Regions from separate parts of the Streptomyces sp. NPDC007901 genome, predicted to be linked through region 1. Evidence: riboswitches for the same ligand, from Rfam matches in the RefSeq annotation. Region 1 holds a riboswitch; each other region holds the start of a gene.

Region 1 (7,396 bases):
CCGGCGTCCGCCCCGCGCAGCGAACCGCAGTACACCGGAAGGGCGTTGGCGCCCCGCGCCTCGATCGCCTCGCACAGGGTGTCCACGAAGGCGGTGTTGCCGCTCAGCTCATGGGCCCGGTAGAAGAGCACGCCGACCGTGGGACGGCCGCCTCGGACCTCGTAGGAGCCGTGCACCCCGTACTCGGGCATCTTGTGCGGCTCGGTGAACCCCTCGCCGGTCAGCAGCACGGTGTCGGAGAGGAACCGGGACAGCTCCAGCAGGTTGGCGGGCCCGCCCTCGACGAGGTACTTGAGGGCTTCGGCCACCACACCGGCGGGCACCGACGACTCGGCCATCAGCTCGGCGTCCGGCACCGCCTCGCCGCCCAGCAGCACGGTCGGGATCCCGGCGGCCTTCAGCGCGGCGAGCCCGTCCTCCCAGGCCCGCTTGCCGCCGAGCAGCCGCACGACGGCGATGTCCGCGCCCTCGACGAGCGCGGGCAGCTCCTCGGCGACGTCGACGCGCGTCGGATTGCCGATCCGGTAGCCGGCACCGGAGGCGGCCCGGGCCGCCAGCAGATCCGTGTCGGCGGTCGACAACAACAACACTGTGCTCATGCGGGCGCTCCCGGTGGAATGAAAGGCAGTCCTTGCGGCGCGCCCGACTCGATGAGCCGCCAGAGCGCGTCGGTGTCCGCGTGCTGTTCGATCAGGTCGCCGAGCCGGTCGAGCTGCTCCTCGCGCAGCGCGGCGAACGAGGTGTCGGGGGCCGGCACGAACCGGCGGCCCGCGGCGGCCGCCACCTCGCGCAGGAAGGCCCGCCGGAAACCGTCCGACTCCAGGGAGCCGTGCCAGTGCGTGCCCCAGGTCTGCCCGACCCGGCACCCGTCCAGGAAGGGTTCGCCTCCGGTGACTTCGGCGACCCCGTGATGGATCTCGTAGCCCTCGACCCGCTCGCCGAGTGCCGTCCCCTCCGGCCGGGTAAGGATCTTCTCGGGGGCGAACCGCACCCTTAGGGGCAGCACCCCGAGACCCTCCACCCGCCCCCGCCGGCTCTCGACCTCGTCCTCGATGTGCTCGCCGAGGATCTGGAAGCCGCCGCAGATGCCGAGGACCGGCCGCTGCTCGGCGGCCCGGCGCCGCAGCGCGTCCGCGAGCCCCCGTTCGTGCAGCCACTCCAGGGCCCGGACCGTCCCCCGGGTACCGGGGACGACGACGAGGTCGGCGTCGGCCAGCTCCTCCGGCCGGTCCACGAACCGCACCACGACCCCGGGTTCGGCGGCCAGCGCGTCCACGTCCGTGAAGTTGGACATCAGGGGGATGGCACAGACGGCGACCCGGAGCACGTCCGCGCCGACGGGCGGGGCGACGGCCGACTCGCGGACGGTCCCGCGCAGGGAGACCCGGAGCCCGTCCTCCTCGTCGATGCCGAGGCCGTGCCGGAAGGGGAGGACGCCGTACGTCTGCCGCCCGGTCAGCCCGTGCAGCATGTCGAGCCCGGGCTCCAGCAGGCTCACATCCCCGCGGAACTTGTTGACGAGGAACCCGGCGACGAGTTCCTGGTCCTCCCGTGAGAGCAGCGCGACGGTCCCGAAGAAGGAGGCGAACACGCCCCCGCGGTCGATGTCCCCCACGACCAGCACGGGAAGCCGCGCATTGCGCGCGATCCCCATGTTCACGATGTCCGTCCGCCGCAGATTGATCTCGGCGGGACTGCCGGCCCCCTCACAGATCACCGCGTCATACGTGCCCCGCAACTCCGCCAGGCAGTCGAGCACGGTCCCGAGCAGCTTCTGCTGCCGCCCGCCGTGGTAGCCGCGTGCACTGAGTTCACCGACCGGCTTGCCGAGCAGCACGACCTGGCTGCTCTGCTCGCCACCCGGCTTGAGCAGCACGGGATTCATCAGCGCGGTCGGCTCGACCCGGCAGGCCTGCGCCTGCATGGCCTGCGCCCGCCCGATCTCGGCACCCTCGCGGGTGACGAAGGAGTTGAGGGACATGTTCTGCGCCTTGAACGGCGCGACCTTCACCCCCTGCCGCACCAGCCACCGGCAGATACCGGCGGTGACGACGCTCTTGCCGGCGTCGGAGGTGGTGCCGGCGACGAGGAGACCACCGTTCATGACGTCCGTCCCTTCGCGATGAGTCGTGCGGTGACGGTCGCGCCGAGCGCGAGCACACCGACGCGACGGGAGAGCCGTACCGCCCGCCGGATGTCCGCGACCGCCACGGCCCGCCCCTTCTGATTCAGCACGGGCCGGTGCTCGACCCGGCCGCCGTACGACAGCGTCCCCCCGAGCCGCACCCCCAACGCCCCCGCGAACGAGGCCTCCACGGGCCCGGCGTTGGGACTCGGATGCTTCGCGGCGTCGGCCCGCCAGGCCCGTACGGCGCCCCGGGCATCGCCACCGGCGACCGTCGCCAGTACGGCCGTCAGCCGCGCCCCCGGCCACCCGGCGACGTCGTCCAGCCGGGCGGAGGCCCAGCCGTAGCGCCGGTACCGCGCCGACTTGTGCCCGACCATGGCGTCCAGCGTGTTCACGGCCCGGAACCCCAGCAGCCCCGGCACCCCGGCCACGGCCCCCCACACCAGCGCCCCCACAACGGCGTCGCTGGTGTTCTCGGCGACCGACTCCACCACGGCCCGGGCGATCCCGTCGGGGTCCAGGGCCTGCGGGTCCCGCCCGCACAGATGCGGCAGCCGGGCGCGAGCGGCCTCGACGTCCCCCGCCTCCAGGGCGTGCCCGATGGCCCGCGCCTCGCGGGCGAGCGACGTGCCGCCGACGACGGCCCAGGTGGCGGCGCCGGTGAGGGCCATGGACGCGGCGGTGGACGGTCGTACGACCCGCTGGGCCAGGGCCCCCAGCGCCACGGCGCCGCCGGCGCACACGGCGGTGTGCAGCGCGCCCCACCCGCGGTGGTCCCGCCACAGCACCCGCTCCACGGCCCCGGCCGCCCGCCCGAACGCGGCGACCGGATGCCCCCGGCGAGGATCGCCGAGCAGCAGGTCACCGAGGAGGCCGGCGGCGGCGCCGTACGCGAAGACGCGATCGGCACCCATCGGCTCAGCCGGCCGCGGGGTCGGGGAAGGGCCGGGTACGGAACCTCGATCGGCAGCCGCGCATGGCGATATGTCCTCACTCAGGGTGTCCACGCCCTGGTTCGACGAGACCGGCGGTGAGAGTTCCTGGCTCCCGGGGATTGCTACCCCGGTGACAGTGGCGGGACCGCGCCGGATTCACACCGGCTTCCTCTCTTGCCGCCGTACATGGCTCAGGAAGTCCACCATGCCCCCGGAAGACCCGTCAACTTGCCGTTGACCTGCGAGGGGAGAGTGTGCGAAGACCCACACCGGTTGCCCGGCGGGACTCCTGGGACATGCCGAAGGCTCCTCCCCGCATGTGCCGGGGAGGAGCCTTCTCGGAATCGGTCAGGCCTTGGCCACGATCAGGTGGATGCCGTACGCCACGGCGGCCGCGCAGCCCGCGAAGCAGAGGTAGGCGGCGGTCACGGCGAGGGCCGCCGAGTTGCCCTGGGCGGTGGCGCGTTCGCGGGCGGAGAGGCCCTTGATGCCGAGGGTGAAGAGGGCCACCAGGCCCACCGCGACCACGAGGCTGACGCCGAAGACGGAGCCGATGGCTGCCCAGTCGATGTTCATGTCGGTTCTTCCTCGGGGTCAGACGGTGGCGGCCGGGTCGGTCGCGGGAGCGGCGGGGGAGGGGATGGTGGCCGTCAGGCCGTCCGTGACGGTGCCCGCGGGCGGCGGGGTCACGGCGGCGATCGCCGTGGTCACCACACCGGCCGGCTCGCCGGTTGCGGTGTCGTTGACGTTGCCGCTGTCCACGACCTCGCGGCGGGACAGCTTCCAGATCGTGGCGCTGGCGGCCACCAGGAAGACGGCGACGGCCGCGGTGCCCCAGTCGCCGAGGTCCGTCACGGACTCGGCGAGCGCGCCGACCAGCGCGGCGGCGGGGAGGGTGAGCAGCCAGGCGATCACCATGCGGGTCGCGGTGGACCAGCGGACCGTGCCGCCCTTGCGGCCGAGGCCCGCGCCTATCACCGAGCCGGAGACGACGTGCGTGGTGGAGAGGGAGAAGCCGAGGTGGGAGGAGGCCAGGATGGCGGTGGCCGCGCTGGTCTGAGCGGCGAAGCCCTGCTGCGGCTGAAGGTCGGTCAGGCCCTTGCCCATGGTGCGGATGATCCGCCAGCCGCCGATGTAGGTGCCGAGCGCGATGGCGAGACCGGCGGAGAGGATGACCCAGGTGGGAGGGTTCGAGCCGGGGGCGATCGAACCGCCCGCGATCAGTGCGAGGGTGATGATGCCCATCGTCTTCTGCGCGTCGTTGGTGCCGTGCGCGAGCGAGACCAGGCCGGCCGAGGCGATCTGGCCGGCGCGGTAGCCCTTGCGGGTGGCCTCGTCCTCGGCGTTCTTCGAGAGCGCGTAGGACAGTCGGGTGGCGAGCGTCGCCGCGAGGCCCGCGACGAGCGGGGCGGCGACCGCCGGCAGCAGGACCTTGGTGACGAGCACGTCGCCGTGGACCGCGCCGAAGCCGGCCGAGGCGACGGTGGCGCCGATCAGACCGCCCATGAGGGCGTGCGAGGAACTGGAGGGCAGGCCCACCAGCCAGGTCACGAGATTCCAGAGGATCGCGCCGACGAGGGCGGCGAAGATGACCTCGGGGCGGATGCCGTTCTCGTCGACGAGGCCCTTGGAGATCGTGTTGGCGACCTCCACAGAGAGGAAGGCGCCCACCAGGTTGAGCGCGGCGGACATGGTCACCGCGATCTTGGGCTTGAGCGCGCCGGTCGAGATGGTCGTGGCCATCGCGTTGGCGGTGTCGTGGAAACCGTTCGTGAAATCAAACGCGAGTGCGGTGACGACCACAATCGCGAGGATCAGCGAGAAGCTTTCCATTTACCCAGACAATCTTTAGAGGTCATCAGCCGTTGGACCGTAGGCAACCTGGATGAACGGAAGGTGAACTGGGGTGGGCGCAAGGGTGTCACTGTTCGGGTCCGCGAAGAAGGGCGCCTGGGCCGTAGTTCCGTTTCCGGTCCGGCGGCCCAGGTGCCCCTTGGTCGGCCTCGCGGCTAGAGGCCCAGGGTGAACGACTTCAGCCGGCCCATCGACCCGTTGAAGAGATTCTGGTCACCCGGCAGACTGCCGCTGTTGTCGTACTGCCAGAAGGTCCAGTACGACCATCCGGCCGGCAGCGATCCCGCGTCCGCCGAGCCGTGGCGGGCGATCCACAGCGCATGGTCGGCGGCGAAGGCGCTGCTGCCGCCGGTGCAGAGGTTCCACCAGTGGGTGGTCGTGTAGATCACCGGCCGCCGGCCGGTCTCCCGCTTCAGCTCGTCACTGAAGGACCTGATCCACTGGACCATCCTGGAGTTGCTCAGCCCGTAGCACCGGTGCTTCTTGTCGTACGGGTTGTACTCGACGTCGAGGGCGGGCGGCAGCGTCCAGCCGTCCGCGGTCCAGGTGCCGCCGTGGCTCACGAAGTAGGCCGCCTGCTGCGCGCCCGACGACTTGTCCGGCAGGGCGAAGTGGTACGCGCCCCGCAGGATCCCCGCCTTGCGCGAGCCGTTGTACTGCTGGCTGAAGTAGGGGTTGCGGTAGGTGGTGGACTCGGTCGCCTTGATGTAGACGAACCGGGCGCCTTTCGCCTTGGCGCTCGACCAGTCGACGTTCTTCTGGTGCGAGGAGACGTCGTGCCCCTTCGGCGGGCCCGCCGCGGACGCCGGCGTCCCGGCGAGCGCGGTCGCGGCCCCCACGAGGGCGAGCGCCGCCACGGACGCCGCGAGGACGCGGACGCGGTGGCGGTACGGCGGAGAGCTGTCACGGGCCATGTTTCCCCCCGGAATGGCAACGCGCACGGAAAATCGTCCAGAGATTATTGGAAGATCGGCCTATGATCGGCGATCTTCAGCCAAGCCTCGACATAGGACTCTTTGCAGTGATTTGCGCTCTACTGGATGCGGGACGCCGGGCCTGAAGTGCCCTGCCGCGCGGGCCGGTCGGGGTGTCGGCTGACAGGATCGGGCCATGGCTGAGCGGCGGCGGGACGAGCGTGACGGACGGGCCGAACGGGGTGGCGCACAGGGTGTGTCGGACCTGCGAAGGCGGGATGTACGCGCGGCGGAGGCGGGCGCCTGGCGGGAACTCGTCGCCACGGCCCGCCGCACCGTGACCGACGGACTGGTCGTCGGCACCTCCGGCAACGTCTCGGTCCGCGTCGACGACACCGTGCTGGTCACACCGTCGGGCGTGCCCTACGACCGGCTCACCGACGACGACGTGACAGGCGTGGACCTCTCCGGCCGGCGGGTGCTCGGCGCCTTGGTCCCGACCAGCGAACTGCCGATGCATCTCGCGATCTACCGCGCCACCGACGCCCGGGCCGTCGTCCACACCCACGCCGTCCACGCGACGGCCGTCTCGACGCTCGTCCCCGAGCTGCCGGCGATCCACTACATGTCCGGGGCCCTCGGCGGCGCCGTCCGGGTCGCCCCGTACGCGACCTACGGCACCGACGAGTTGGCCGAGAACATGCTCCGCGCCTTGACCGACCGCTCCGGCTGCCTCCTGCGCAACCACGGCACGATCACCTACGGCGCCACCCTGTCCCAGGCCTACGACCGCACCGCCCAGCTGGAGTGGATGTGCCGCCTGTGGCTGACGGCGTCCTCGGTGCCCGGCCTGACCCCGACCCTGCTCTCCGCGGAACAGGTGGCGGAGGCGGGGGAGAAGCTGCGGGGGTACGGACAGCGCAAGGAGTGAAGGCGGCGGTGCCCGGTCCTTCGGGGAGACGCGTTCCCTCCACTGGCCGCCGCCCCGGTCCGCCCCGACACTGGACAGGTGCGCCCAGTCAAAGTCACGGCCGCCGCCGTCGGTGCCGTACTCGCCGCCGGCGCGGCCGGTGTGGCCGCGGGGCGGTTCGCCAGTGGCGCCGCGCTCAAGGCGCCGCCGGGCCGGCCCCTGCCCACCGAACCCCGGCTCACCGTGCACTCCACCGCGGCCGGCCGCATCACCCTCACCCGGGACCTCGCCTCGCTGCGCCCCGGCCGGTACGGCCTGGCCGGCGACGGCACGCACGCGGTCGTCGGAGCCGTCCTGGAGTCCGCCGCGAGCACCCCGGACAGCGTCGTGCGGCGCCTGGAACGGGTGACGCACGGCACCCTGGAGACCGGCGACAAGGTCTGGCTCACGCCCAACGTCCACATCGGCGAGCCGGGGGCCGCGCTCGGCCTGGAGTGCGCCGACATCGACATCCCCGGCGAACTCGGCCCGCTGCCCGCCTGGTTCGTGCCCGGTTACCGGGACACCTGGGTGATCGCCGTGCACGGTCTGGGCGCCACCCGCGAGCTGGCCATGAACGTCATGGGGTTCCTGCACGGCCGCCGGCTGCCGGTCC
Region 2 (7,396 bases), on a different contig from region 1:
TCTCGCGGATGGAGGGGATGTTCTCCACGGCGGCGAACGCGGCGGCGCGGTCGTCCGGGTCGGGGAGGTAGGTGTCCAGGAGCGTCAGATAGAACTGGACGTGCACGGCCTCCTCGAAGAGCTGGCGGCTCAGGTACAGCCGCGCCTCCGGGGAGTTGATGTGCTTGTACAGGGTGAGCACCAGGTTGTTCGCCACGATCGAGTCGCCGGTGGCGAAGAAGGCGACCAGCCGTCCGATCAGGTGCTGCTCGGCCGGGGTCAGCTTCGCGAGGTCGGCGACGTCCGAGTGAAGGTCGACCTCCTCCACGGTCCAGGTGTTCTTGATGGCGTCCCGGTAGCGCTCGTAGAAGTCCGGGTAGCGCATGGGGCGCAGAGTCAGCTCGAAGCCGGGGTCGAGCAGGTTCTGGTTACTGGGCATTACTGGCAGGCCTCGCAGGACTCGGGGTTCTCAAGGGAGCAGGCGACGGCGTCTTCGGCGGCCGTCTGCTGGACGGGGACGGGGACGGGGACGGTGGCCTGGGCCTGCGCGGCCCGGGCGATCCGGGTCGCCGGGCGCGAACGAAGGTAGTACGTCGTCTTCAGGCCCGACTTCCAGGCGTACGCGTACATCGAGGAGAGCTTGCCGATGGTCGGCGTCTCCAGGAACAGGTTCAGGGACTGCGCCTGGTCCAGGTACGGGGTGCGGGCCGCGGCCATGTCGATCAGGCCGCGCTGCGGGATCTCCCACGCCGTGCGGTACAGCCGCCGTACGTCCTCCGGGATCCACACGAAGTCCTGCACCGAGCCGTTCGCCTCGCGCAGCGCCTCACGGGTACGGGCGTCCCAGACGCCGAGGCTCTTCAGCTCCTCCACCAGGTACGAGTTGACCTGGAGGAACTCACCGGAGAGCGTCTCGCGCTTGAACAGGTTGGAGACCTGCGGCTCGATGCACTCGTACACGCCCGCGATCGAGGCGATGGTGGCGGTGGGCGCGATGGCGAGCAGCAGGCTGTTGCGCAGACCGGTGCCCGCGATCCGCGTGCGCAGGGCCGCCCAGCGCTCCGGCCAGGTGAACTCGACACCGTAGTGGTCGGGGTGCAGCACGCCCTGTGCGGTACGGGTCTTCTCCCAGGCCGGCAGCGGGCCGCCGCGCTCGGCGAGGTCGGCGGAGGCCTCGTACGCGGCGAGCATGATCCGCTCGGCGATCCGGGTGGAGAGCGCCTTGGCCTCGGGGGAGTCGAAGGGCAGCCGCAGCTTGAAGAAGACGTCCTGGAGGCCCATCGCACCGAGGCCGACGGGACGCCACTTGGCGTTCGAACGGCCCGCCTGCTCGGTCGGGTAGAAGTTGATGTCGACGACCCGGTCGAGGAAGGTGACCGCGGTGCGGACCGTCTCGTCGAGCCGCTCCCAGTCGATGTCACCGGTCGCCGTGTCGACGAACGCGCCGAGGTTGACCGAGCCGAGGTTGCAGACCGCCGTCTCGCCGTCGTCCGTGACCTCCAGGATCTCCGTGCAGAGGTTGGAGGAGTGGACGACATGGCCGGGGACGGCCGTCTGGTTCGCGGTGCGGTTGGCCGCGTCCTTGAAGGTCATCCAGCCGTTGCCGGTCTGTGCGAGGGTCCGCATCATCCGGCCGTACAGGTCGCGGGCCGGGATGGTCTTGCGGGCGAGCCCGTCGGCCTCGGCCCTGCGGTAGGCCGCGTCGAACTCCGCGCCCCACAGGTCCACCAGCTCCGGCACGTCGGAGGGGGAGAACAGCGACCACGGCTCGTCGGCGTTCACCCGGCGCATGAACTCGTCCGGGATCCAGTGCGCGAGGTTCAGGTTGTGCGTACGGCGGGCGTCCTCACCCGTGTTGTCGCGCAGCTCCAGGAACTCCTCGATGTCGGAGTGCCAGGTCTCCAGGTAGACCGCGGCCGCGCCCTTGCGCCGGCCGCCCTGGTTCACCGCGGCGACCGAGGCGTCCAGGGTCTTCAGGAACGGCACGATGCCGTTGGAGTGCCCGTTGGTGCCGCGGATCAGCGAACCCCGGGAGCGGATCCGGGAGTACGACAGCCCGATGCCGCCGGCGTGCTTCGAGAGGCGGGCCACCTGGTGGTAGCGGTCGTAGATCGAGTCCAGCTCGTCCATCGGGGAGTCGAGGAGGTAGCAGGACGACATCTGGGGGTGCCGGGTGCCGGAGTTGAAGAGGGTGGGGGAGGAGGGGAGGTAGTCGAGGCGGCTCATCAGGCGGTAGAGCGCGGCGACTTCGTCCAGCGCGCGCGTGGTGTCGTCCTCCGCGAGCCCGGCCGCGACCCGGAGCATGAAGTGCTGGGGGGTCTCGATCACGCGCCGGGTGATCGGGTGCCGGAGCAGGTAGCGGCTGTGGAGCGTGCGCAGGCCGAAGTAGCCGAAGCGGTCGTCGGCGGCCGGGTCGACCAGGGCGTCGAGGCGGGCCGCGTGGACCCGGGCGAACTCGGCGGTGCGGTCGGCGATGAGGCCCTCGCGGTGGCCGACGGCGACCGACTCCGTGAAGGATGTCACGCCCTGCGAGGCGGCCTCGGCGCGGACGGAGATCATGAGCAGGCGAGCGGCCAGCCGCGAGTAGGCGGGGTCCTCGGAGATCAGACCGGCGGCGGCCTCCGTGGCCAGCTCGCGCAACTCCACGATCATTTCGGCGGAGGCCTCACGCGAGGACCGGCCGCGCAGCGCGGCGGCGGCGACCCGGCCGGGGTCGGCGTCGGGGATGTCGGCGGTCAGCTCGGTCAGGATCCGCAGCAGGGCCGTTCCGGGACCGTCGGTCTCCGGCACGGTCGTGGTCGCTGAAGCCGGTTCGGCTGGCGCGATGGTCACGTGGGGCTCTCCCTCGCTCGGCACGGGGCCTGGCGGAGGGCAGCGGGCAGCGCGAGCGCGCGGGGCGCGCGTCGAGACCCTGGCCCACTCCACGAGGCCCGGACGTCAGAACACCCGGGCCGGATTGGCCGGGTGTGCTGTCGACAGGTCCTCGGACTGACTCTCGTGCACAGATGTGCGCAAGTACACCGTTGCGGGACAGTTCCGGATTCGCACCGGATTCCCCTGTGGTGACAGCGAGCATGAGCATACATCTAGTGCCGGGTCGTCGTGTCACCCCCAGATGTTGTGTCGCGGAGGTGTCGGAGCGTCAGGTGATCTGTACGGTGAGATACGAGGAGCGGGCCGCCGAGGGGGTGCTCTCGGTGGCCCGCTGCGGGTTGTGTGGGGCTGGTCGCGCCCACGCGGCGGAGCCGCACATCGATACAGCCCCGCGCCCCTATGGGGCGCGTTCTAGTGGGCGCTTCCTGCGACGGCCGGGGGGAGTTCGGTTTGTACGGCGGGGTCGCCCGCGTCGGCCGAGTAGTCCTGGGGCTGGGTCTCGTCGATGCCCTCGGGGGCCTTGAGGGCCTTGAGGGCGAAGGTGAGGACCACGGTGACCACCACGTTCATCACGAACGCCGTGAGGCCGATGTAGCCGATCTCGCCGATGCCGGGGATCTCCTTGGCGCTGCCGCCGAAGTGCTTCTGGGTGGGGGAGGCGACGCCGTAGGCCGCGACCGTGCCGTAGACCATGCCGACCGCCCAGCCCGCGAGCAGGGCCCAGCGGTGGAACCAGCGGGTGAACAGGCCGCCGACCAGGGCCGGGAAGGTCTGCAGGATCCAGATGCCGCCCAGGAGCTGGAAGTTGATGGCGACCGTCTTGTCCATGGTGAGGACGAAGACCAGCGCGCCGACCTTCACCAGCAGCGAGACGATCTTGGAGACCTGGGCCTCCTGCTTCGGCGTGGCGTCCGGCTTGATGAAGTCCCGGTAGATGTTGCGGGTGAAGAGGTTCGCGGCCGCGATGGACATGATGGCCGCGGGGACCAGGGCGCCGATGCCGATCGCCGCGAAGGCCACGCCCGCGAACCAGTCCGGGAACATGTTCTCGAACAGCTGGGGGATCGCCAACTGGCCGTTGGTGACCTTGACTCCGGCCGCGATGGCCATGAAGCCCAGCAGGGCGAGCAGGCCGAGCATCAGCGAGTACAGCGGCAGGATCGTGGTGTTGCGGCGGATCACGTCACGGCTCCGGGAGGAGAGCGTCGCGGTGATCGAGTGCGGGTACATGAACAGGGCGAGCGCGGAGCCCAACGCCAGCGTGGCGTACGTCCATTGGCCCGCCTCGGCCGGTGCCAGCGCGCCGCGCGGTTTGCCGGTCGCCGGGTTGGTCTGGGCGAACGCCTGGCCCGCCTTGGCGAAGATGTCGTCGAACCCGCCCAGCTTGATCGGGATGTAGATGATCGCCACCGCGATGACGAGGTAGATCAGCCCGTCCTTCACGAACGCGATCAGGGCGGGGGCGCGGAGGCCGGAGGAGTAGGTGTAGGCCGCGAGGACACCGAAGGCGATCAGCAACGGCAGGTCCTTCACGAACCAGTTGGTGCCGTCGCTGCCGCCGACGCCCATCACGTCGAGGACCGCCTGGATGCCCACGAGCTGCAGCGCGATGTAGGGCATCGTTGCCAGGATGCCGGTCAGGGCGACCGCCAGCGAGAGCCCCTTGGAGCCGAAGCGGCCGCGTACGAAGTCCGAGGTCGTCACATAGCCGTGCTTGTGGGAGACCGACCACAGCCGGGGCAGGAACGTGAAGATCAGCGGGTAGACCAGGATCGTGTACGGCACCGCGAAGAAGCCGGCCGCGCCCGCCGCGTAGATCGCCGCCGGTACGGCGACGAAGGTGTACGCCGTGTAGAGGTCGCCGCCGAGCAGGAACCAGGTGACCCAGGTGCCGAACGACCGGCCGCCCAGGCCCCATTCGTCGAGGGAGTGCTCGTTCTCGGCCTTGCGCCAGCGCGCGGCCAGGAAGCCCATGACCGTGACGGCCAGGAAGAAGAAAATGAAGACGCCGAGCGCGACGCCGTTCACACCGTCCTTCACTGCTGCGCACCCCCGCTCGTGCTCGCGGCCTTTCGGGCGCGCTGGTCACGCTGCCACAGCTGGTACGCGGTCATGGTGAGCGCGGTGGAGATCAGCACCCACAGCATCTGGTACCAGTAGAAGAACGGGATCCCGATGAACTCCGGGTCCGTCTTGGCGTACGAGCCCACCCACAGCATCGCCACGAAGGGCGCGACGAGGCAGACGGCGATGATCACGCGCACCGGTGTCACCACCGGGTGTCTCGTTTCCGGTACTTCCGACATTCAGCGGCTCCGTCCCCTGACCGTTCGCCTGTGTAATGCGCAGGCAATCTAGGTCACGGCGTCAGGGGAGCGGAAGACGCTGTCCGCGTATCGGTATGTCGATTCCGTGAAGGGTGGTCCGGGGCCGGTCCTGGCGGCCGGTCCCGGCGGTCAGTCCTGCGGGCGCTTGAGGCGGGCCACGAACTTGTAGCGGTCGCCGCGGTACACCGAGCGCACCCACTCCACCGGCTGGCCCTCGCGGTCCAGGGAGTGCCGGGAGAGCATCAGCATCGGCAGGCCCACGTCGGTACCGAGCAGGCCGGCCTCGCGCGGGGTGGCCAGCGAGGTCTCGATGGTCTCCTCGGCCTCGGCGAGATGGACGTCGTACACCTCGGCGAGGGCGGTGTAGAGGGAGGTGTACTTGACCAGGGAGCGGCGCAGCGCCGGGAAGCGCTTCGCGCTCAGGTGCGTGGTCTCGATGGCCATGGGCTCGCCGTTGGCCATGCGCAGCCGCTCGATGCGCAGCACCCGGCCACCGGCACTTATGTCGAGCAGTCCGGCGAGCCGGTCGTCGGCGGTGATGTAGCCGATGTCCAGCAGCTGCGAGGTCGGCTCCAGGCCCTGGGCGCGCATGTCCTCGGTGTACGAGGTCAGCTGGAGCGCCTGGGAGACCTTCGGCTTGGCGACGAAGGTGCCCTTGCCCTGGATGCGCTCGAGGCGGCCCTCGACGACGAGTTCCTGGAGGGCCTGGCGGACGGTGGTGCGGGAGGTGTCGAACTCGGCGGCCAGCGTGCGCTCGGGCGGCACCGGGGTGCCGGGCGCCTGGGTCTCCGTCATCTCCAGCAGATGCTTCTTCAGGCGGTAGTACTTGGGCACGCGCGCGGTACGGACGGCTGTCCCGCTCTCGTTCTCCGCACTGCTGACGTCGGTGCTCATGCTCCGCCTTCCCGGCTCTTGATCCGGCCATCTCGTGGCACGGCAGCGTACCGGGATTTCCCCTGCACGCTGCGTGATCCCCTTTGTATACCGCCGCAGGGCCTTTTGGTCTAGTCCACCAGTCGAGTGGTCTACCGGAATTGTCTCCTCCGTGGCTCGGGTTTTCGAGGGGTTCTTACTTAAAGGTTCCTGCATATGTAGGTCGCATAACGGCTGGTCGGAGCCTATTCGGCCACCCTTGACAGGCCTGGTGGTCTGGGCCAAGCTTCCGGCACTGGTCTACACCATTGGTCCAGGTCCCGGCCCAACGCTCGTGCGGGGAGGCAGGGGGGTTTGTGGCATCCCTGAGGAGGGTGGCGTGAAGCGCAAGCTGATAGCCGCGATTGGTATCGCGGGCATGGTCTTCTCCGTCGCGGCGTGTGGCAATGACAAGGACGGCGGCGACTCGAGCAAGGGCACGGACGCCAAGGAGCTGACCGTCTGGCTCACGGTGGACGCCCAGAACAACTGGCCCGACCTGGTGAAGGCCGCCGACGCGGCCGTGCAGAAGAAGCACCCCGGCATCAAGATCAAGCACGAGTACTACGGCTGGCCGGACAAGAACACCAAGCTGGACGCCGTCCTCGCCACGGACAAGGCCCCCGACGTGGTCGAGATGGGCAACACGGAGATGCTCGGCTACATGGTCAAGGGCGCCTTCGCCCCTGTCGACACCTCCCAGTTCACCAACTCCGACCAGTGGCTCGACGGCCTCAAGGCCTCGGTGACCTACGACGGCAAGACCTACGGCGTGCCGTACTACGCCGGTGGCCGCGTCGCCAACTGGCGCAAGGACATCGCCGCCTCGGCCGGCATCAAGACCACGCCGAAGACCTACACCGAGCTGACCGCCGACCTGGACAAGATCCAGAAGAAGGAAGGCGACAAGTTCAGCGCCTGGTACCAGCCCACCCGTGACTGGTACGCGGCCATGTCCTTCGTCTACGACGCCGGCGGCTCCATCGCCGTCGACTCCGGCGGCCAGTGGAAGGGCAACCTCTCCTCGCCCGAGTCCATCAAGGGCCTCAACGAGTTCAAGACCGTCATCGACAAGTACATGCACGGTGACAAGACCAAGGACGAGTCCGACCGGTACATCGTCTACGGCCAGGGCAAGTCCGCCATGATCTTCGGTGCCGCCTGGGAGGGCGCGACCGCGGCCGACCCGAAGAACGACAAGACCGGCGGCAAGCTGAAGGACAACCTCGTCAACTTCGTGATGCCCGGCCCGTCCGGCAAGAACATGCCGGTCTTCCTCGGCGGTTCCGACCTCGCCATCCCGG
Region 3 (7,396 bases), on a different contig from region 1:
TCTTCGGCCCGGTCCTGGTGGTAAACCCGTACGACGACCTCGACGAGGTCATCGACTACGTGGCCGCCCGCCTCAGCCCCCTGGCGGCCTACTTCTTCGGCTCCGACGGGCCGGAGTTCCGCCGCTTCGTGGAGCGGACCACCTCCGGTGGCGTCACCCGCAACGACCTCGCCGCGCACTGGGGGTGGAGGGCGCGCCCTCGGGGGGCATCGGGAGCAGCGGCATGGGCGCGTACCACGGACAGGTCGGTTTCCTGACGTTCAGTCACCGCCGGACGATCGCCGCCAGTACGGTCGAAACGGGCCTGGCCCAGCGGCTGCTTCCCCCGGCGGGCGAGGCGGAGGCCGAGGCGCTGCGCCGCATCGTCGCCCAGACCCTGACCGACCTCCGCGCCCGTATCAACGGCGCCTGACCTGAAGGGATCCGGAGCACCCATGCGTACTCAGGCGGCCGTCTCGTACGGCCCGGACAGCGGCTTCACCCTCCAGGACGTCGAGATCTCGGACCCGCGCCCCGACGAGGTCCTGGTCCGCCTCAGCGCGGCGGGCATCTGCCACACCGACCTGGTCACGAAGGCCATGATGCCGGGCGGGAGTGCCCGCGGTGTACGGCCACGAGGGCGCCGGCATCGTGGAGGCGGTGGGCGCCGAGGTCACGGGTGTGCGGCCCGGCGACCGGGTCGTCCTCAGCTACAACAGCTGCGGCATCTGTGCCCGTTGCGCGGCGGGCCGACGGGCGTACTGTGCCCGGTTCGCGCCCCTGAACAACGCGGGGCACCGCCCGGACGGCAGCACCACCCTGAACCGGCAGGGGGCCGGGGTCTGGTCCTCGTTCTTCGGCCAGTCGAGCTTCGCCCGGCACGCCCTGGCCACCCGCGAGAACGTGGTCGTGGTCCCGGAGGACACCGACCTGGTGACCGCCGCGCCGATGGGCTGCGGCTTCCAGACCGGCGCGGGGTCGGTACTGAACGTCCTGCGCCCCGAACCCGGGTCCGCGCTGGTCGTGTTCGGCTGCGGCGGGGTCGGGCTCGCCGCGGTCATGGCCGCCGCCGCCCTGGGCACCGGCACGGTGATCGCGGTGGACCTCGACAGGGACCGCCGCGCGCTGGCTGCGGAGGTGGGCGCCACCCACACCCTGGACGGTGCGAGCACGGACCTCGGCGACCGGATCAGGGACCTCACCGGCGGCGGCGCGACTCACGCCTTCGACACCACCGGAGCCCCGTCGGCCATCCGCGACGCGGCCCTCGCCCTGGCCCCGCTGGGCTCCCTGGTCGTCGTCGGCCTCGGCGCGGCGGACATCGGCATCGACGCGATGGACCTCATCGGCGGCGGCAAGACGATCCGCGGCAGCATCGAGGGCGACGCCAACCCGCAGGACCTGGTCCCGCTCCTGCTCGACTGGCAGGCGGCGGGCCGCTTTCCGGCGGAACGCCTCGTCACGCCCGTCCCGTTCGAGCGGATCGACGAGGCAGTCGCCCGGATGAGCACGGACATCGTCAAACCGGTCCTCACGTTCTCGCCGGCGTGAGACCCGCCTCCGCCCCGGCCGCCCGCAACGGGCCCCCTGCGCCGACGCGCGCCTCGAACTCGGCCCGCAAGGCCGCCAACTCGGCCACGCGCGCGTCGACGACGACCCGGATCTTCTCCTCGGACAGCGCGCAAACCGCGTAGTCCCTAGCTCAACGGCCGGCCGGCGTCGCCCGTCGCCGCCAGGAGCCTGCTGCCGATCTCGTGCAGCTGCCGGACCTGAGTCCGGGTGAGCGGGTCGAAGACGAGACGGCGTACGGCCGCCACATGACCCGGTGCCGAGCCCACCACCTTGGCCCAGCCCGCCTCCGTCAGCGTCGCCACCGTGAAGCGGCCGTTGTCCCGGTCGGGCCCCCGGCGCAGCCAGCCGCGGTCCTCCAGCCGCCTGGCGACATGGGAGAGCCGGGACAGCGACCCGTTGACGAACACCGCCAGCTCGCTCATCCGCAGCGTGCGGCCGGGCGCCTCGGAGAGTCCCGCGAGCACCTGGTACTCGAAGTGGCTGAGTCCCGCGTCCCGCTGCAACTGCGCGTCCAGCTCCGCCGGCAGTCTGACCAGCATCCCGGCCAGAACGAGCCAGGCGCGCGTCTCGTCGTCCGCCAGCCAGCGCGGCTCGGGAGTCTCCATGGGGAAAAGCCTAGCTTGACGCCTCAAGTGATCCTACTGGCGGGTTCAGTTGACACTTCAAGCCGGTCGCAGCGTAGGTGTCAGCACGCCGGGGACCGACCACCGGGACACCAGCGACCCCGGTTCTTCGACGCCAACCTTCGTCGCCGTCGGCCGCCGCACTACCTGCCGTCCGGCTCGCTCCCGGCGTTCGTCGCCGACCTCGCCGGACTGCCCGTGCCCGAGGCGCTCGCCCGGTACGTACGGCAGGCGCCCGAAGGAGAACTCGACGGGCAGCGGGCCTGGATCGATGCCTGTCACGGCGGTGCGGACACCGTCGAGGAGATCGTCCACCGGCTGCTCGCCCACGGTGACCCGGCGGCCAAGGAGACGGCGGAGACCCTGCTCACCAAGTCGCCGACCGCCCTCAAGGTCACCCTCGAAGCCGTCCGCCGGGCCCGTCGGCTCGGTTCGCTGGAGCGCGTCCTGGACCAGGAGTACCGGGTCTCCTGCGCGACCCTCGCCACCCACGACCTGGTGGAGGGCATCCGCGCCCAGGTCGTCGACAAGGACCGCGACCCGCACTGGTCCCCGGCCACCCTCGCCGAGGTCTCCGACGCCGACGTCGACCGCTTCTTCGCCCCGCTCGGTGAGCGCGAACTGGGCCTCGCGCCAACGGGTTGAGCCCGGCCGACGACCGTCCACCAGGCGGGAGACGAAGATCACGCCTGGTGACGCGGTCTTGGCCGTGCCCCTGACACGCGGTACGGTCTGTCCGATATCGACGACGGCGAGACGGAAGCCGGTGGGAATCCGGCACGGTCGCGCCACTGTATGCAAGAGCCCCCGGGCGCTTGCGAGTCAGACCCGTGGCTGTCGTCCAACGCACCACCGAGATGGGACGCGAACTCCCAGAGGAGGTTCTGCCATGGCGCAGACCGTCGCTCCGCCGACAGCCAACACCCGTGCCGTTCCCGCCAAGCTGCCGCTGTCCGCGATAGCTCCCTGGGCGGTCTTCTTCGGCATCCTGATGATGATCCTGCTCTACTTCGTCGGCGCCGAGCAGGGCGCCACCTCCGTGTTCAACGGCACGGACGTCCACGAGTGGGTGCACGACGCCCGCCACCTGCTCGGCTTCCCCTGCCACTGACGCGAGGGACGCCGTACCGCCCATGAACTCCGCAACGGTTCGCAACCTCCTGGTGCGGGGCATGCTCGCCGGCCTGGCCGCCGGCGTGCTCGCCCTGGTCGTCGCCTATGTACTCGGTGAGCCGAACGTCGACAAGGCGATCAGCTTCGAGGACGCCCACGCGCACGAGCACGAGATGGAGGTCGTCTCCCGCTCCCTGCAGTCCACCGCCGGCCTGGCCACCGGTGTCCTGGTCTACGGGGTGGCCTTCGGCGGCATCGCCGCCCTCGCCTTCTGCTTCGCCCTCGGCCGCGTCGGCCGCTTCTCGCCGCGGGCGACCGCGCTGCTGCTGTCCGGTGGCGCGCTGCTCGCCGTGTACGTGGTGCCGTTCCTCAAGTACCCGGCCAACCCGCCCTCGGTGGGCGACCCGGACACCATCGGCAAGCGCACCACCCTGTACTTCCTGATGATGCTGCTCGGCGTGCTGCTGGCGGTCGCCGCGACCATCCTCGGCAAGCGGCTCCAGCCCCGGCTGGGGACCTGGTGGGCGTCCGTGCTCGCGGTGGTCGGGTTCGCCGTCGTCATCGGGCTGGCCTACCAGTTCCTGCCGGCCGTCAACGAGGTGCCGAAGGACTTCCCGGCCACCCTGCTGTGGCGGTTCCGGCTCTCCGCGCTCGCCATCCAGGTGACGCTGTGGGTCGGATTCGGGCTGCTCTTCGGCGAGTTGGCCGAGCGCGTACTCAACCCGAAGCCGGCGAAGGCCCGGTCCGCCCGCCGGACGGTCTCCGCGGCACACTGACCGACTCGACGACTCGACGACACGCGAGACGACCCGACGCGACACGCGAGGGCCCTTCGGCACCGCCGGGGGCCCTCGCGCACCCTCGGCCTCACTGTTCGGGCCGGGCCGTCGCCAGATAGGCGCGGACCAGCGCCTGGCCCGTCCGGCAGCGTGTGGGGTGGCAGTCGGGGCAGTGCCGCACATGGTCGAGGTAGGTGTCGTAGCGGTCCTGGGCGGCGGGCGCGAGGGTGTTCTCCACGGTGCGGCCTCTCGTGAGTGCCCCAAGGCGCGGGAGTTGACTGAAGTTCAGTATGTCCCGTCGGCGGCCTTTCGGAACGTCCGCCGCGCCAGTTCCCCGGCAGATCGGCGGCTTGTCCGCTGCGGGCCGTGCGACGGCCGTATCCTGCGGGCCGTGACGGTGACCTACGTACTGGACGGCGGCGGGATCAGGACGCTGGAGGACTTCTGGCGGGTGATCGGCGAGGCGGTCGACGGGCCCGGCGGCTACTTCGGACGCAATCTCGACGCGCTCGCCGACTGTCTCGGCGGCGGCTTCGGCACCCCCGAGGACGGCGCCTTCGTGTTCGAGTGGCGTGACCACGAGACCTCCCGGACCTGGCTGGGCCACGCGGAGACCGCCCGCCAGCTGGAGATCCGGCTGGCCCGCTGCCACCCCACCAACCGTGCCGCCGTCGCGGCGGAGCTGGCCGAGGCCCGGGCCGGACGCGGAGCCACCGTCTTCGACTGGCTGGTCGACATCTTCGAACAGCGCGCCCCGGGAACCCTGCGCCTGCTGTGAACCGGCCGTGAACCCGCCGTGTCTTCGCCGCCGGAGCCGGTGCCGCACTCGCGTCCGCCGCTGCTGACAAGGAAAGATGGGCGTCGAGCGATCGATCAACGACTGCGGAGGAAGTGGACTCATGCCGCATGAGCGAGCGGGCCGGCCGGCGGCTCCGGAGGACCTCGTCGACGTGGCCCGGCTGGTCACGGCCTACTACGCGCTGCACCCCGACCCGGCCGACCCCGCCCAGCGGGTTGCGTTCGGCACCTCGGGACACCGCGGATCGTCCCTGACGACCGCGTTCAACGAGGACCACATCGCGGCCACCAGCCAGGCCATCTGCGAGTACCGGAGCGGCCAGGGCACCGACGGCCCCCTGTTCCTGGGCGCCGACACCCACGCCCTGTCCGAGCCCGCCAAGGTCACCGCCCTGGAGGTCTTCGCCGCCAACGGCGTGACCGTCCTCGTCGACAGCGCCGACGGCTACACCCCCACCCCCGCCGTCTCGCACGCCATCCTCACCCACAACAGGGGCCGTACGAGCGGACTCGCGGACGGTGTCGTCGTCACCCCCTCGCACAACCCGCCCGCCGACGGCGGCTTCAAGTACAACCCGCCGAGCGGCGGCCCCGCGGCCTCCGACGCCACCTCCTGGATCCAGGACCGCGCCAACCAGATCATCGCGGGCGGCCTGAAGGACGTACAGCGCATCCCGTACGAGCGTGCGCTCGCGGCGCCCACCACCGGCCGCTACGACTTCATGGGCGTCTACGTCGACGACCTGCCCAGCGTCCTGGACCTCGACGCGGTCCGGGCCTCCGGGCTGCGGATCGGCGCCGACCCGCTCGGCGGCGCCTCGGTCGCCTACTGGGGCCGCATCGCCGAACGGCACTCGCTCGACCTCACCGTGGTCAACCCGTACACCGACCCCACCTGGCGGTTCATGACGCTGGACTGGGACGGCAAGATCCGGATGGACTGCTCGTCGCCGTATGCGATGGCCTCGCTCATCGAGAAGCGCGACGAGTTCCGCGTCGCCACCGGCAACGACGCCGACGCCGACCGGCACGGCATCGTCACCCGCGATGCCGGTCTGATGAACCCCAACCACTACCTCGCCGTCGCCATCTCCTACCTCTACCGCCACCGCGAGCAGTGGGCGGCGGGCGCCGGCATCGGCAAGACCCTCGTCTCCTCCTCGATGATCGACCGGGTCGCCGCCGACCTCGGCCGCCAACTCGTCGAGGTACCCGTCGGGTTCAAGTGGTTCGTCGACGGACTGGTCAGCGGTGCCATCGGGTTCGGCGGCGAGGAGTCGGCCGGCGCCTCCTTCCTGCGCCGGGACGGCTCCGTCTGGACGACCGACAAGGACGGCATCCTGCTCGCCCTTCTCGCCTCCGAGATCACGGCCGTCACGGACAAGACCCCGTCCGAGCACTACGCCGACCTCACCGCCCGCTTCGGCGAGCCCGCCTACGCCCGCATCGACGCCCCCGCGACCCGCGAGGAGAAGGCCCTCCTCGCCAAGCTCTCCCCGGCCCAGGTCACCGCCGAGACCCTGGCGGGCGAACCGGTCACCGCCGTCCTCACGGAGGCGCCGGGCAACGGCGCGGCCATCGGCGGCATCAAGGTCACCACGGACAACGCCTGGTTCGCCGCCCGCCCGTCCGGCACCGAGGACGTCTACAAGATCTACGCCGAGTCCTTCCAGGGCCCCGACCACCTGGCCCGGGTGCAGGAGGAGGCCAAGGCGGTGGTGATGACCGCCCTCGGCGCCTGACGCCCCACGCCGGAGGCGACGACCGGACCCGTCCGGACCACCGCCTCCGGCACCTGCCGGATCCGGCGCTGTGAAGGGGAATCTGGATCGGCCGGACCCTTGTGTCCCGGACCCGCCGGGTGTGGCCCGGGCGGGTTGCTGGATGCGTCTCTGTGACGGGGCAATCCGGCACGGTCAGGTCGCGAAGGTGCGTCGGCGTGTTCGGGCGTCGGCCAGGGCCGCGGCAGCCCGGCGGGCGCTCTCGGCGAGATATGTCGAACCCCAGGCGTGTGCGGTGCGTTCGGCGAGGGCGTAGCCGTCTGCTGCCGCGCGGTCGTCGCCGAGGAGGCGGTGCAGGTCGGCGAGGGCGTGGGCGAGGGGGCGGCTGGCGTAGGCGGCGCCGGCGGCGCCGGCCAGCTGGTCGCGCAGGGGGAGCAGGTGCGTGAGGAGGGTCGCCGCGGTGTCGTGGTCGCGGTGGAGCACCGCGAGCTGGGCGCGGAAGTCGAGTTCCAGGCCGTAGAGGTGGTCGCGGAGCGGTTCCGCGGAGACGGGTACGGCCAGCGCCTCGTCGAGCCTGCCGAGGCGGGCCAGGACGAGGGCCTGGGCCACCGCGACCGGACCGCCGGCGGACTCGTACACGGCCCGGACCATCGGCTCGATCTCGGCCGCGCGGTCCTGGGCGAGCCGCATGCTGATCAGCCCCAGCGTCCGCAGTCCGGTGGCGTGGTGGGCGCCCACCCGCTGGAGCAGGGTGTCGGCCTCGGCGTAGCCGGCCTCCGCCGCCTCGAAGCGGCCGGTCACCGCGGCCAGC
Region 4 (7,396 bases), 710 kb from region 1:
CCACCGTGCCGACCACATCCGCGAGTTCGCGCGGCTTGTGGGTACGGGTGTCGCGCCCCGCGACCGTCACCCGGCCGCGCAGGGTGCCCCCGGTGAAGTGCGGCACCAGCCCGCTCACGGCGTTGAGCACCGTCGACTTCCCGGTGCCCGACGACCCCACCAGCAGCACGAGTTCGCCTTCCGGCACCTCGAGGTCGACGCCCCGGACGGCCGGCCCGGCCGCGCCCTCGTACGTCACCGAGACATCCTCGAAACGGATCACGACGGCTCCTTCGGCACGACGAACGCGGGCAGCAGACCCAGCAGCACGGCGGCCGCCGGCCACAGCGGAAGCGTGGGGGCGACCAGCGGTACGACCCCGGGACGCAGCGCGTCCGGATCGCGCACGGCCGCCACGGTGATCAGCGCGGCGACGGCCGCCCCCGCACCCGACACCAGCCAGGCCCGCGCGTCCCACGGATCCGGCCGGTACCGCGTCCGCAGCGAACGCCGGCCCCCGAGCCGCAGCCCCGCCAGCGCGGCGACGACCCCGGCGAGCAGCACGGGCACCCCGTAGCCACCGCCGTCGGCCGCGAGCAGCCCGTACGTCCCCGCGCAGACGCCCAGCAGACCGCCGAGGGTGAGCGCGGCCGTCGTACGCCGTACCCCGGCGGGGACATCGGCGCTGCGGCCGTAACCCCGCGCGTCCATCGCGGCGGCGAGGGCCACCGAACGCTCCAACGCGCCCTCCAGGACCGGGAGTCCGACCTGCAGCAGCCCGCGGACACCGGAGTCGGGACGGCCCCGCAGCCTGCGCGCCGCCCGCAGCCGCCGCCCGTCGGCGATCAGGTTCGGCGCGAACGTGAGCGCGACGACCACGGCCACGCCCAGCTCGTACAGGGCCCCGGGCAGCGACTTCAGCAACCGCCCCGGACTCGCGAGCGCGTTCGCCGCCCCGACGCAGATCAGCAGCGTGGCGATCCGAAGCCCGTCGTACAGCGAGAACACCACCGCCTCGGCGGTGACCGGGCCCCCGAGCCGAATGCCCTGCGCCCACTGCGGCAGCGGGACTTCGGGAAGGGTGACCAGGGTGTGCGAACCGGGGATCGGCGAGCCGAGCACGACGGTGAACGCGAGCCGCACGAGCAGCACGGCGAGAGCCAGCTTGGCGAAGCCGGCGTAGGAGCGGGCCCAAGGGGCGGACCGGCTCCGGCAGACGGCCACGACATAGGCGGTCACGGTGACGAGCAGCGCGAGCAGCAGAGGGTTCCCGGTCCTGGACGCGGCAACCCCGAGCGAGAGCGACCAGAGCCACCAGGCGCCGGGGTGGACGGGGGAGCGGTGCTGGTGCCGGGGGGCAGGGGGTTTCGCTGGGTGGGACACGGCTGCACAGCGCCCCGTCAGGGGCGCGGGGCCGAGACATGTGCGGCTCCGCCGCGTGGGCGCGACCAGCCCCCACGCACCCGCACTGTGACGCTCACGCATTCTTCCGCCGCCGCGCCTGCCAGAACGCCCCCGCGGCAAGAACCACGACGACTCCCGCCCCGGCCAGCACCCCTACCGACGGCCCGCCACCGCCCGATGTACCGTCCGCCGTCATCGCCTCCCCGCACCCCTTCTGGGGATACCCGGCGATCGCACACAACAACGCGTTCGCGTCGTACCGCAACGGCTTCGCCACCGCCGCCAGCGCCTCCGCCGTCGTCGCGTCCCCGGCCACCACCGCGCACGCGGTCCGCCGCGTGGGCGGGCGCTCCCCGGACGGCGCGTCGGCCGTCGTACCGAAGTCGACGACCAGCCCCACCCGCTTCTTCCCCGCGACGGCGTCCGTGCCGCCGCAGATGCTCCCGAAGTCCGCCGTACCGCGCGGCTGCGACGCGTCCGCGGAGTCCTCGCTCACCGCGAACCGGAAACCCTCGACGGAGCCGTCGCCGGGCCGCGCGGTGGAGGGCCCCTGCGTGGCGTACGTCCAGCGCGAGCCGTCCCGCTCCCAGAAGGACCAGTAGCGGTACCCGACGGCCTGCGCCGGAACGGCGGCCACGCACAGCGCCACCGCGGCCATGAGCAGCAGCACCGCACGGCGGACGGCGGTCACGGCTGCTGCTTCCGGCGGCCGCTGAGCAGGAAGCCGATGCCGATCCCGGCGACGAGACCCGTGCCGACGATCCACCACACGTCGGTGCCCGACGACTTCTTCGCGTCGTTCTTCTCCTCGGCGTGCCCGGTGGCAGCCGCCTGCGGGGCGGGCCCGGTCGCGTTGAGCGCCGTCACCAGGTCCGTGCCGCCGAAGTCCCGCGGGTCCTTGCCCATCGCGTGGGCGGCGAAGACCAGTTCGGCGTAGGCCGCGGGCCCGCTCCGCCTCGCCCACTGCGCGGAGTTGGCCTCCAGCCAGGCGTACGGCTTCTTCGCCGTCCGCGTCCAGCCCTGCGCGGCCATGGCGACGACCGCGTCGGCGGTGTTGCCGTAGTCCGGCTGGGGCTTGGCACCGGCGAGCGCGGAGACCAGGTAGCCCTTCTCGTCGACGGCGTCCGCGAGGTACTCCGCGCCGTTGCGGGCGACCTCCTGCCGGGTGAGGGCCTGGTCGGAGTTGGCGCAGACGTAGCCCTCCGCCGGGGCCTTCCCGGCCGTCGGCGCGAACCCCTTGCCGAGGGCGCCGAGCACCCCGGCGGCCGTCGCGTCCGCGTTGGCGGTCAGCTTCCCCTGCTTGTCCGGCTGGTAGGCGAGGCCGCCGCCACCGTCCTGGCCGCAGGGGATGGACCACGTGGCGAGGAGGCCGTACGGCGACCTGTCCGCGCTCGCGCCGGCCGCCGCGAGCGCGCCGACGACCACGCCGGTGGAGTTGGTGTCGCTGGGCGAGCCCGGGGCGTAGCCCCAGCCGCCGTCCTTGTTCTGCTGCGACTTCAGCCAGGTCACGGCCTTGTCCGCGGCGGCGTCGTGCCCGCCGACGGCCTTCAGCGCCTGTACGGCGGCGGCCGTGCTGTTGGTGTCGACGGTCACCTTGGCGTCGCAGGCCGCCGTCGGCTCGGCGCGGAACGCGGCGAACGCGCCGCTCGCGCACTGCTGTCCGGCCAGCCAGTCCACCGCCTTCGCGGCCGGGGTCACCCCGACCGTGCGCTGCGCGAGCAGGGCGAGCGACTGGCGCCAGACGCCGTCGAACGTGGGGTCCGCGCTGCCGTACAGGCCCGACGGGAGCACGGCAGGGGCGGACGGGGACGGGGTGCCGGCGGCCAGTGCGGCCGTGGCGGGTGCGGCGGCACCGATGACGGCGGTGGCGGCCAGCACCGCGGCGCTGCGGCGGAGGACGTTCATGGTCGGCGGGTGCCTCTCCCTGCGGGGGAGCCGGGCAGCACGGGACACCCCGGCGGCTCGGCTCCGCGAACCTCGACGGTGCCGTGCGCCGGCGGACACCGGCGCACCTGAGCCGGTCAACGTCCCGGGCGGGGCAGTCCGGCTCACCGCCGGCGGCGGTTCACGGTTGCGGGTCAGCGCCGGAATTGCACCGGCTTCCCCCCGTACGGGTGATGACGACCCGGCTACTTTACCGGCCGTCTACAAGGAACTGAGAGGCGGCTGTGCGCCGTACCGATTCGTTATGGTCATGCCATGACGGGGAGACTGCTCGGCTCGGGCCGCTCGGCCGACGTGTACGAGATCGACGAGGCGTGGGTGCTGCGCCGGGACCGCGAGGGCTGGGGGGACGCGGCGGCCGAGGGCGCGGTGATGACGTACGTACGGGAGCACGGGTACCCGGCGCCCCGGGTGCGGCCCTCCGGGTCCCGTACCGAGCTGGTCATGGAGCGGCTGGCGGGGCCGACCATGCTGGCGGTGCTGCTGTCGGGGGAGATGGGCCCGGCGGAGGGCGGCGCGCTGCTCGCCTCGCTGCTGCGGCGGCTGCACGCCGTGCCCGGGCGGGACCCGGCCGACCCCGGCGCCCGCGTGCTCCACCTCGACCTGCATCCGGACAACGTGATGCTCACCCCCGACGGTCCCCGGGTCATCGACTGGACCAACGCGGAGGACGGCCCGCCCGGCCTCGACTGGGCCATGTCCGCGGTGATCCTCGCCCAGGTCGCCGTCGGCGACATGCCGGACGTCCACCCCCTCCTGGCGGCCCTCCTCACCGACCCCTCCGAACTCACCGAAGCCGGACTGACGGAGGCACTCCGACGGCGCGCGCTCAACCCGACGATGAGCCACCGGGAGGTCGAACTCCTGGGCGAGGCAGAGAAGTTGATACGCCGACTGACCGGGCTGTAGGCCGGCGGGCCGGTCGGCTCGGCCTCGGCTCTGCCGGTCGGCTACCTCTGCTCCAGGCTTGTCGGCTGGTCGCGTTGCGGCCGTGCGAGTCGATCGGCCGAGCTCCGGGTCGTCGCCCCGTCGCCCCGTCGCCCCGTCGCCCCGTCGGGCTTCGGGGGCTGTCGGCCGGTCTGGCTTCGGGTTCGCGGGTCGGGGCGGGTGGGCTCCGCCGTCCGCTAGGCCGCCGTGGCGAACGGGGCGATGTGGGCGGTGAGGTGGCGGGCCATGCGGCGGAGGGCGTCCTCGCAGGCGGAGGGGGTGTCGGCGGTCGCCACCCAGAGGGCCAGCCGGTCGGCTGCGGTGGCGTGCGGGCCCTCGGTGACGTGGTTGCCGGTGTCCTGGGTGAGGATCATGCGGTCGGCGCCGGGTTCCTGGGCCGCGTCGGGGGAGAGGTCCAGGTGGTCGAGGCGGCCGGTGGCGGCCGGGTAGGCGAACTGGATCGCGGCCGCCCGCTGCCGGGTGGGCGTGGTGTCCGGAACCTCGCCGGTGGCGAGCGCCGCGGCGGCCTGGGCGAGGTCGACACCGGTGGCCCGCCGGACCAGGAGCGGGATCAGGTCGCCCGGGAGGTGCGGGGTGACGCCGGTGACCCGGGGGCCGCGGTCGGTGAGGGTCAGCCCGATGTGCAGGACACCCCGGGTGAGACCGAGGGCGTGCACCGTGCGGTCGACGGCCAGCCGCAGGAAACGGTTGTGCAGCAGGCCGTCGTGGGCGTGCACGAGATGCCGCAGCGGCTGCCGGGCGGGGGCCCGGCCCAGGGTCGTACGGGTGATGGCGGCGATGCGGATCTCGCCGTCCAGGACGACCGTCTCGGCCGAGACCCGGGGCGCGCCCGGACCGGCGGCCGGATCGTCGACCGGGACCGTGCGGTCGGCCAGCAGCGCGCGCAGCGCGGCCGGGTCGGCACAGGCGGCGGCCGTGGTGGGGGAGAGGCCGGGCAGCCCCAACTGCCCGGCGATCCTGGCGGCGGCGACCGCGTACTCGCCCGAGTGGGTCAGCACACCGCGGACCCGGTGCCGGGCCGCGAACCGTACCACCGCCGATGCCGTCGCCCCGTCCTTGCCGGGGTCCGCCGCGAGATGACCGGCCAGGCACGGACGTGCCCAGTCGGGCGGCGCGGGGTCCACCAGCACCACCGGGCGGGCCGCGGCGATGCGCGTCAGGACGAACTCGTCGTACGCACGCCGGCGACCGGCCCCGAGGAGCAGGACAGGCTGCGACATCGGTTCGCCTCACCTTCTGGGGAGGAGGCGGGGCGGCTGGTCGCCCCGGGTGCCGCTCCCCCATCGGCGGCACCCGGGGCGGGTCGGTTAGACCGCGGCCTGGTGACGTGATCCTTTCCTGCCGGACCGTCATATGTCAACGATTGCTGCCCTGTTCCGCAGTGGTCCTTGTCATGTCTGGTGGCCGGGACGCAGGATTCGATAGCCTCGCGTCTGCTCGGCCGGGCCACCCGCCGGCGCCGAACGGTCGTTGACATGTGTTCAGGGGGACCTTGGTGAGTGACGCCCATGCCCCGCTGACCGGCGTTCTGGAACGGCTCGGTGAGCTGACCGGACGGCCCGGGCGGCTGTCCGAGGTGCTGGACGTCGCCGAACTGTCGTACCGCACCGGGATCCCCGTCGGAGCCGTCGCCGAACTGCTCGCCGGCCGGGCCGCGCCCGAGGCGGGACTCGCCGAACGGGTGCGGCAGCGGCTGGACTTCATCCGGGAGAACCGCCGCCGGCCCGACGGCAAGCGGTACTCGCTGGGGGAGCTGGCGGCGATCGCCGGCACCAGCAGACAGTGGCTGAGCGAATGGCGCAAGAGCGGCCTGCCGAGCCTCGAACACACCGACCGGCTACGGCGGTTCTTCGGCCTGCCGCCCGGCTTCTTCACCGCCGACGAACCCGAGGCGCTCTACGAGGCGCTCCAGCCGGTGCTCCAGTGGTACGAGGCGCAGGCCGACCCGCTGTCCCGGCTGCGCGAGAGCGGACTGGGCCGGCTGGCCGCCCGCGCCCCGCAGATGAACGCCCGGCAGCTCGCCACCCTCGCCGACCTCGCCGAGATGATCATCACCTCCGAGGGTGCCGCCAACTGAGCCCGGAGCAGGCCGACTCACGACTTCGAGGACACCCCATGCCCTTAGGAACGACGCCGACCGCCCGCGAGGACGACGACGCATGAGCCCGAGACGATCGCCCAAGCGGTTCCTCGACCGGCTCGTCCGGGACACCGCCCGCACGCTGGAACCGCCGACCGGACCCGAGGCGTTCCTGCACGCGCTGTGCGCCACCCTCGGCCCGGCACTGGACCGCCCGGTCCGCCTCAGGTTCGTCGCCTTCCCGCCGGGACTCGACGTCTCCGGAATCACCCTCGCCACGGACGACGAGTACATCGTCGTGGTCGAGGAACGGGCCGCCGACGCCCACAAGTTCGTGATCGCCGGGCACGAGATCGGCCATATCCACTACGGCACGCTGGACGTCCACTACCCGGACGGCACGCCCGCCGCCGCCCGCCGGCTGCTCGCCCGGTCGGACGAGGACGTTCCCTGGGACCGGGTCGTCGCGCTGGCCACCCGCTCGCCCGCCGCCCCCGCCGCGCAGGCCGAGTGGGAGGCCGAGGAGTGCGGGCTGCGGCTGGCCGCCAAGTTCCGCAAGGTGGTCGGGCCGTACGCGGCGACCGGCCGCACCACCCAGGACACCCTGACCGACCGGCTGTCGTCCTCGCTGGGCAACATCGGCGGCCCGTGATGGGCGGTGGCCGGCACTGGGACATGGCGGGCTCCTTCGCCGCCTACGCGATCCCGGCCGTACTGATGGCCGTGGCCTTCGTGATCAAACTGCCGCTGCTCAGACGCGCCTGGCAGGACCCGATCCTGCGGGCCACCGCCCTGCTGCTCGGCATCGGCGCGATCGTCTTCGCCTCGCTCCCGCCGGGCAACCTGCACCGCATCAACGAGCTCACCGGCGTGCCCAACTTCGCCGGTGTCTGGGTCTATTCGCTGCTGACCGCCTACTCCGGCGCCTGCCTCTGGCTGATCATCACCTGGCGCGAACCGCCGTCCGCCGCCCGGCGCCGCAGGACCCGCCTGGTGTGGGCCGCGTACGCCGTGATCATCGTCGGCCTCTGGGTGACCTTC

The links. Region 1 has a riboswitch for cobalamin ahead of ACFZDK_RS09930 (cobalamin biosynthesis protein). Riboswitches for the same ligand answer to the same signal wherever they lie in the genome.
Region 2: it holds a riboswitch for cobalamin, as region 1 does, so the genes downstream of both, ACFZDK_RS04790 (ribonucleoside-diphosphate reductase subunit alpha) here and ACFZDK_RS09930 (cobalamin biosynthesis protein) in region 1, are expected to answer to the same signal.
Region 3: it holds a riboswitch for cobalamin, as region 1 does, so the genes downstream of both, ACFZDK_RS19485 (CbtB-domain containing protein) here and ACFZDK_RS09930 (cobalamin biosynthesis protein) in region 1, are expected to answer to the same signal.
Region 4: it holds a riboswitch for cobalamin, as region 1 does, so the genes downstream of both, ACFZDK_RS06610 (prenyltransferase/squalene oxidase repeat-containing protein) here and ACFZDK_RS09930 (cobalamin biosynthesis protein) in region 1, are expected to answer to the same signal.

The regions. Positions count from the first base shown of each region.
Region 1 is NZ_JBIBKW010000002.1:902,901-910,296, forward strand. Features, by position in the region: gene cobN (cobaltochelatase subunit CobN) at 1-599, opposite strand, end outside; gene ACFZDK_RS09925 (cobyric acid synthase) at 596-2,104, opposite strand; gene ACFZDK_RS09930 (cobalamin biosynthesis protein) at 2,101-3,042, opposite strand; cobalamin riboswitch at 3,142-3,284, opposite strand; gene ACFZDK_RS09935 (hypothetical protein) at 3,412-3,639, opposite strand; gene ACFZDK_RS09940 (inorganic phosphate transporter) at 3,658-4,896, opposite strand; gene ACFZDK_RS09945 (GH25 family lysozyme) at 5,073-5,831, opposite strand; gene ACFZDK_RS09950 (class II aldolase/adducin family protein) at 6,028-6,762, shown strand; gene ACFZDK_RS09955 (alpha/beta fold hydrolase) at 6,841-7,396, shown strand, end outside.
Region 2 is NZ_JBIBKW010000001.1:1,004,010-1,011,405, forward strand. Features, by position in the region: gene ACFZDK_RS04785 (ribonucleotide-diphosphate reductase subunit beta) at 1-418, opposite strand, end outside; gene ACFZDK_RS04790 (ribonucleoside-diphosphate reductase subunit alpha) at 418-2,811, opposite strand; cobalamin riboswitch at 2,936-3,084, opposite strand; gene mctP (monocarboxylate uptake permease MctP) at 3,265-4,893, opposite strand; gene ACFZDK_RS04800 (DUF3311 domain-containing protein) at 4,890-5,159, opposite strand; gene ACFZDK_RS04805 (GntR family transcriptional regulator) at 5,310-6,074, opposite strand; gene ACFZDK_RS04810 (extracellular solute-binding protein) at 6,433-7,396, shown strand, end outside.
Region 3 is NZ_JBIBKW010000005.1:431,436-438,831, reverse strand. Features, by position in the region: gene ACFZDK_RS19515 (aldehyde dehydrogenase family protein) at 1-257, shown strand, start outside; gene ACFZDK_RS19510 (hypothetical protein) at 224-412, shown strand; gene ACFZDK_RS19505 (hypothetical protein) at 443-571, opposite strand; gene ACFZDK_RS19500 (zinc-binding dehydrogenase) at 604-1,530, shown strand; gene ACFZDK_RS19495 (MarR family transcriptional regulator) at 1,677-2,156, opposite strand; partial or broken gene ACFZDK_RS19490 (enoyl-CoA hydratase/isomerase family protein) at 2,316-2,819, shown strand; cobalamin riboswitch at 2,887-3,027, shown strand; gene ACFZDK_RS19485 (CbtB-domain containing protein) at 3,064-3,285, shown strand; gene ACFZDK_RS19480 (CbtA family protein) at 3,308-4,063, shown strand; gene ACFZDK_RS19475 (hypothetical protein) at 4,155-4,304, opposite strand; gene ACFZDK_RS19470 (barstar family protein) at 4,458-4,844, shown strand; gene pgm (phosphoglucomutase (alpha-D-glucose-1,6-bisphosphate-dependent)) at 4,966-6,606, shown strand; gene ACFZDK_RS19460 (AAA family ATPase) at 6,781-7,396, opposite strand, start outside.
Region 4 is NZ_JBIBKW010000002.1:195,472-202,867, forward strand. Features, by position in the region: gene ACFZDK_RS06595 (ATP-binding cassette domain-containing protein) at 1-262, opposite strand, end outside; gene ACFZDK_RS06600 (CbiQ family ECF transporter T component) at 259-1,362, opposite strand; gene ACFZDK_RS06605 (SCO2322 family protein) at 1,457-2,074, opposite strand; gene ACFZDK_RS06610 (prenyltransferase/squalene oxidase repeat-containing protein) at 2,071-3,288, opposite strand; cobalamin riboswitch at 3,398-3,527, opposite strand; gene ACFZDK_RS06615 (phosphotransferase) at 3,583-4,236, shown strand; gene ACFZDK_RS06620 (hypothetical protein) at 4,452-5,495, opposite strand; gene ACFZDK_RS06625 (XRE family transcriptional regulator) at 5,771-6,352, shown strand; gene ACFZDK_RS06630 (hypothetical protein) at 6,435-7,007, shown strand; gene ACFZDK_RS06635 (MAB_1171c family putative transporter) at 7,031-7,396, shown strand, end outside.